DNA from 3 places in the Mesorhizobium sp. 128a genome. Region 1 is predicted to be linked to each of the others. Evidence: predicted binding sites of a transcription regulator. Region 1 holds the regulator's gene; each other region holds the start of a gene.
The links. Region 1 encodes HrcA, which represses chaperone genes, less so after heat shock. Its sites were predicted from a motif close to GTTAGCACTCNCNNNNNGNGAGTGCTAAC; they were not measured.
Positions count from the first base shown of each region.

Region 1 (2,269 bases):
TAGGGCTGGTTGAGATCGCCGGCGAAAATGCTGTCCTCGGCCGGCTTCGCACTGCCCTTGGCCAGCCGATAGACGCGGACCTGGTTGGCATCGCTGTCGGCGACGAACAAATCACCATTCGGCGCCACGCGCACGACGCGCGGATTGGCGATGCCGGAGGCGATCAATTCGGCCGAAAAGCCGGGCGGCAGGACGGGCTTGGCGCCGTCCGGCCGATCGCCGAGGCCGGCGCCGTTGGAGGCGGATTCGGTGAGATAGGGCTTTTGCAGATCATCCGGCTTGATCAGGCGGCGCACGCCGGGTCTGTCGGCCTTCCAATCGCCGAAAGCGTCCTTGCCGGTCAGCAATGGCTGCTCCTGGGCGAAGGCGCTGGTGGCCAGAAACAAGGCAAGGCCCGCCAAGCCGACAATCCGGATCATGCTGTCCTCCTCGAATTCACGCCGGTCGGCGCGTCATTGACCGAGGAGATATCGTGCGTGTGCCGCAAATGAGAAGCGTGCGCGCACAGATTCAAGGTAGAACCGCTCAACTTTCCTCTTCGACGTCCAGGTCGTCATCGAGACGCTTTTCCAGCTTCACGAGATCGTCGGGCAGAGGCAGACCCATGGCACGCATTTCGCGCAGCTTCTCGCGCAGTTGCTCCTGGATTTCGTGCTCGTCCTCGGGCTGGTTGACCATTTCCTCGAGCAGCAGGCTGATCTGGGCCTTGAACGATTCAAGCGCCATTCTGCGCCCTCCTTTGCGGTGATCCCGGCTTTGGAATTATCTCAGCATCCGGGTAATCAATTGGGCAGTGTAGTCGACCATCGGCACGATGCGGGCATAATTCAGCCTGGTCGGCCCGATGACGCCGAGCGCGCCGACAACGCGGGCGTCCTTGTCGCGGTAGGGCGCCACCACCAGCGACGAGCCGGACAGCGAAAACAGCTTGTTTTCCGAGCCGATGAAGATGCGCACGCCCGGCCCCTCTTCGGCGAGGTCGAGCAGCTGGATCAGCCCGTCCTGCGTCTCCAGATCCTCGAACAGGTGCCTGAGCAATTCGATGTCGGCCTGGGCGGTGACGTTTTCGAGCAGATTGGCGCGGCCGCGCACGATGAGGCGCGCCGGCAGGCCGCTGTCGGCGCCGGCCCACACCGCCAGGCCTTTCTCGACCAGATCCTGCGACAGCGTGTCGAGGGCTGCCCTGGTCTCGTCCTTGATGCGGGCGATCTCGACGCGCGCCTCGGCCAGCGTGCGGCCCCTGATATGGGCGTTGAGGAAATTCGAGGCCTCGTGCAGCTGCGAGACGGTGATGCCGGCCGGCAGGTCCACGACGCGGTTCTCGACGTCGCCGTTCTGCGACACCATCACGGCCAGCGCCTTGGTCGGCTCGAGCTGTATGAACTCGATGTGCTTCAGCGCCACCTCGTTCTTGGTGGCCAGCACCAGGCCGGCGCCGCGCGACATGCCCGACAGCATCTGGCTGGCCTCGGTCAGCATGTGCTCCAGCGTGGCGCCCGAGCCGGAGGCGCGCACCTGCGCCTCGATGACACGGCGTTCCTCGTCGGAGAGGTCGCCGAGCTCCATGAAGGCGTCGACGAAGAAGCGCAGGCCGGTCTGTGTCGGCAGGCGTCCGGCCGAGATGTGCGGTGCATAGATCAGGCCGAGATGTTCGAGGTCGCTCATCACGTTGCGGATCGTGGCCGGCGACAAAGACGACGGCAGGATGCGCGACAGGCTGCGCGATCCCACAGGTTCACCGTCCTTCAGATAGGACTCGACGATGCGCCGGAAGATGTCGCGCGAGCGCATGTCGAGCGACTGCAGCGCGGGCGCCAGCAGACTGGATTCGGTGACTGCCTTGGTCATTCGGGCCAAAAACCTCCGCCCCAAGGATATAGACTTCCATCACCCCCGCGCAACCCGGTGTCGCTCTTGCGATCGCCCGGTGCCGCACTTGCGGTCACGGCGCCGCGTTTGCGGCCATTTTCCTTTGCGCCCTGGCCTGCATGCGTCTACAAGCCGCCGACGCAAACGCAAAAAGAACAGAAAGAGGCCTCGATGCGCCCCTCCAAACGCCAATCCGACGAAATGCGCGCCATCTCCTTCGAGCGCGGCGTGTCCAAACACGCCGAAGGGTCGTGCCTGGTGAAATTCGGCGACACGCACGTCCTGTGCACGGCGAGCCTGGAGGAAAAAGTACCGGGCTGGATGCGCAATTCCGGCAAGGGCTGGGTGACCGCCGAATACGGCATGCTGCCGCGCTCGACCGGCGAACGCATGCGCCGCG
Region 1 covers NZ_JBSPKY010000015.1:13,092-15,360, forward strand. Annotated here, with positions in the region: gene ACWTU9_RS23075 (PQQ-dependent sugar dehydrogenase) at 1-419, opposite strand, end outside; gene ACWTU9_RS23080 (hypothetical protein) at 526-726, opposite strand; gene hrcA (heat-inducible transcriptional repressor HrcA) at 763-1,848, opposite strand; gene rph (ribonuclease PH) at 2,041-2,269, shown strand, end outside.

Region 2 (2,269 bases), on a different contig from region 1:
GCCTTGCGGCGATCACCGAAGCCCGGCGCCTTGACGGCGGCGATCTTCAGGCCACCGCGCAGCTTGTTGACAACCAGTGTGGCCAGAGCCTCGCCTTCGACGTCTTCCGAGATGATGAGCAGCGGCTTGGAGGTCTGCACGACGGCTTCGAGAACCGGCAGCATGGCCTGGAGGTTGGAGAGCTTCTTCTCGTGCAGGAGGATGTAGACGTCCTCGAGCTCGGCAACCATCTTGTCGGCGTTGGTGACGAAGTAGGGCGAGAGATAGCCGCGGTCGAACTGCATGCCTTCGACGACTTCCAGCTCGGTCTCGGCGGTCTTGGCTTCTTCAACCGTGATGACGCCTTCGTTGCCGACCTTCTGCATCGCTTCGGCGATCATGGCGCCGACCGACTCGTCGCCATTGGCCGAGATCGTGCCGACCTGGGCAACTTCCTCGGAGGTCTTGATCTTCTTGGCAGCCTTGCCGAGCGCCGCGACGACTTCGGTCACGGCCAGATCGATACCGCGCTTCAGGTCCATCGGGTTCATGCCGGCGGCAACGGCCTTATGGCCTTCCTGAACGATCGACTGCGCCAGAACGGTCGCGGTCGTGGTGCCGTCGCCGGCGATGTCGTTGGTCTTCGAAGCAACTTCGCGAACCATCTGCGCGCCCATGTTCTCGAACTTGTCCTCAAGCTCGATTTCCTTGGCGACGGTGACGCCGTCCTTGGTGATGCGCGGGGCGCCGAACGACTTGTCGATGACGACGTTGCGGCCCTTCGGGCCGAGCGTGACCTTCACGGCGTCGGCGAGGATGTTGACGCCGCGCAGCATGCGCTCACGAGCGTCGCGGGAGAATTTTACGTCTTTAGCAGCCATGTTTTAGCTCCTGGCAAGGGCTTGCGATCAAGCCCGGAATTCAGTTGACGGTGAGGCCGATAATCAGCCGATGATGCCCATAATGTCGGATTCCTTCATGATCAGAAGGTCTTCGCCATTGAGCTTGACTTCGGTGCCCGACCACTTGCCGAACAGGATGCGGTCGCCAGCCTTGACGTCCAGGGGAACCAGCTTGCCGGCTTCGTCGCGGGCGCCGGAGCCGACAGCGATGATCTCGCCTTCCTGCGGCTTTTCCTTTGCCGTATCCGGGATGATGATCCCGCCGGCGGTCTTGGATTCGGATTCGACCCGGCGTACGACCACGCGGTCATGAAGCGGGCGGAACTTCGACTTTGCCATTTTTTCTTCCTCGAATGAGAACGGTGAGAACAGTTCCTCCATCCGGCGATGCCGGATATCAGTTAGCACTCACCCAAGGCGAGTGCTAACGTGGCGCTGAAATAGGCGCGTGGCTTGCGAGAGTCAAGGCGAACGGTGGGATCAATTTTGCCCAAATTTGAGCCCTGCCGTGGTCCGACGGGAAGCCTAGCGACGCCTCGGTGATCGAAGCACCAGCAGAGGGCATCGCTCCGCCAGCGGATAGGAGCCGCTCGGTACGACGCGCACTTCGCCGAACCACCCACCCGCCTCGTCGACCAGCACGGCCAGCGTTGCGAAGCTGTAGCTTATGTCGGAGCCGGCATAGACGTCGATCGTGTTGATCGACGCCATGCTCCATCCCGTCCGCGCGGCAAGGGCCTCGCGGTCGGGGAACAGGCCGTCGAATGTGTCGCGGATTGCCCGCACCTTGATGGCGAAATCCGGACCGCCCGTGGTGCACGCCATGGCGATCCGCCATTTGAGCGCGTGGAAATTCTCGATCGCGCCGGCCAGCACCTGAGCTTCAATGCTGGCCAGATCCTCGGGCGTTTCCGGGGCCGCGAAAACGCGGATCGCGGCCCGCCCGCCGGGTTTCAGCACCCTGGCGATTTCGCCGTGCAGGCGATTGCGTGCCGCCTTCGAGGCGATGGCGGACAGGCATCCGTCGCCAATGACGGCCTCGGTGCTGGCGCCGGCAACGGGCAGATCCAGCCAGTCTCCGACCACCGCCCTGCGCGAGGCATTGTCGCCTGCCCACACGCCCGAGATCATGGCCGCCGATTGGTCGATTGCCAGCATCGATCTGCCGAGCACGGCGAGTTCCGGCGTCACCCCCAGGAGCAGGACATCAGCATTTGCCAGGCTGACTTCGTGCACGAATATATCAACGGTTTCCGGCGTCGGCCGAAGCGGTGCGTCCAGGAGCCTCCAGTGACGGTGATAATTATCCCAATGATTTGTCATGCTGCCTTTGGGGGCCTGAGAGTTCTGGCTTTTGGCGGTCGCAGCCGCTTAATAGAAAATTGCAG
Region 2 covers NZ_JBSPKY010000027.1:15-2,283, forward strand. Annotated here, with positions in the region: partial or broken gene groEL (chaperonin GroEL) at 1-860, opposite strand, end outside; gene groES (co-chaperone GroES) at 924-1,220, opposite strand; gene ACWTU9_RS29705 (class I SAM-dependent methyltransferase) at 1,407-2,117, opposite strand.
Region 2: groES (co-chaperone GroES) is a predicted target of HrcA. The motif match lies at 1,282-1,310, and genes of this name have one in related genera.

Region 3 (2,269 bases), on a different contig from region 1:
AGAATCAGGACAATCTTCTGGCGATTGGCGGACTCATTTACGACTACATGCATTCCAATTATCCTCGCATCGACTCAAAAACGCTGGACATCAGCCTCTGGGCAGACGTTCTCGGCAACATTCCGGATCTTTCGATCGGAGCGCAAAACCAGAAGAGTTATTCAAAAGAAGTTTTCGGAACTTCTGTCTCAGCCACGTTCCTTTCCTTGGTTGCCCAAGCGATCATCACCGACGGGGCGTCGCTGCTGACGGATTTCCAGTCCTTCCTGAGCGCGATGGGTGACATCACTTTCAGCACCAGCGCCAGGGCGCAGCAATACAGGGCGCTGACATGCACCTACCAGAGTTACCTTCTCGACAATGGGGCCGGTGGATCTTACGATTACGGAGCGATCGTTCTGCGCCAGATCGAGTTCAAAGAGAATTTCCTTGAGCTGAAATCCTGCTGCTCGTCGACGCAACGAATCAATGTGAACCTGGACTACGCCGAGGTCATCAGCGTCTTACAGGCACGCCGGATCCGAAAGGGCGGGCCCGACCATGAAAACTTCCAACAACTCGTGAACGCAAACTCCACTGAGCAGTTCAAGAAGGCGAAGAACTTCTTCAACGGCGGTTCGACACCGCAACATGATATCAAGCCGCAGGTCTGATCCTCAGCTCGTCGGTCGCTGGACTAGCGCACCTCACCAGCAGCGTGGATCCAGATGACCTCGCCAGGCGGTTAAGCAAAATGATGCTGACGATTGGCGGGAGACATCCGTCGATCGTCCCATATCCCATACGAGAACCCACCCGAAAACCGAGAGAGCGAACGTGCAAGGCACAATATCGATGACGCCTTGGTCGATCGCATTTGTAAACGGGCTTGATGCCCATCCCACTGACGGCCGCCGCCTCTGTGGAGGGGTATTAGATGCAAGAAATGAGCCTTACTCCTGCTCCTTCTGAAGAACGTTATAGGCCCTCAGCTCACGTCCGTTCGGCTCGGTTTCTCCGTCCTTCGCGCCTTGACTTGCTACCGCCAACGGCCTATCCACCCCTCTTGTTAGCACTCGACCTCGGTGAGTGCTAATCGCGCTCCGGCCACGGGGAACCGTTCAACATCCGCACCAGGGAATCCAAAATGGCACAATCGAAATTCCGCCCACTTCATGACCGCGTGGTCGTTCGCCGGGTCGAATCCGAATCCAAGACCGCCGGCGGGATCATCATCCCCGATACGGCAAAGGAAAAGCCGCAGGAAGGCGAGATCATCACCGTCGGCTCCGGCGCTCGTGATGAAGCTGGCAAGCTGGTTCCGCTGGACGTCAAGGCCGGCGACCGCATCCTGTTCGGCAAATGGTCGGGCACCGAAGTCAAGCTCAATGGCGAAGACCTTCTGATCATGAAGGAATCCGACATCATGGGCATCATCGGCTGATCATCGGCCTCACCGTCAACTGAATCTTGAATCTTCGGGCTCTCTCCGAGCCCCTGCCAGGAGCTAAAACATGGCTGCCAAAGACGTAAAATTCTCCCGCGACGCCCGCGAGCGCATGCTGCGCGGCGTCAACATCCTCGCTGACGCGGTGAAGGTCACGCTCGGTCCCAAGGGCCGCAACGTCGTCATCGACAAGTCGTTCGGCGCCCCGCGCATCACCAAGGACGGCGTCACCGTCGCCAAGGAAATCGAGCTTGAGGACAAGTTCGAGAACATGGGCGCGCAGATGGTTCGCGAAGTCGCTTCCAAGACCAACGACATTGCCGGCGACGGCACCACGACCGCGACCGTTCTGGCGCAGTCGATCGTCCAGGAAGGCCACAAGTCCGTTGCCGCCGGCATGAACCCGATGGACCTCAAGCGCGGCATCGATCTCGCCGTCACCGAAGTGGTCGCTGCTCTGGGCAAGACCGCCAAGAAGATCAAGACCTCCGAGGAGATCGCCCAGGTCGGCACCATCGCCGGCAATGGCGATGCTTCGGTCGGCTCGATGATCGCGGAAGCGATGCAGAAGGTCGGCAACGAAGGCGTCATCACGGTTGAGGAAGCCAAGACCGCCGAGACCGAACTCGAAGTCGTCGAAGGCATGCAGTTCGACCGCGGCTACCTCTCGCCCTACTTCGTCACCAACGCCGACAAGATGGTTGCCGAGCTCGAGGACGTTTACATCCTCCTGCACGAGAAGAAGCTCTCCAACCTGCAGGCCATGCTGCCGGTTCTCGAAGCTGTCGTGCAGACCTCGAAGCCGCTGCTCATCATCTCGGAAGACGTCGAAGGCGAGGCCCT
Region 3 covers NZ_JBSPKY010000047.1:9,431-11,699, forward strand. Annotated here, with positions in the region: gene ACWTU9_RS32550 (hypothetical protein) at 1-653, shown strand, start outside; gene groES (co-chaperone GroES) at 1,127-1,423, shown strand; partial or broken gene groEL (chaperonin GroEL) at 1,494-2,269, shown strand, end outside.
Region 3: groES (co-chaperone GroES) is a predicted target of HrcA. The motif match lies at 1,048-1,076, and genes of this name have one in related genera.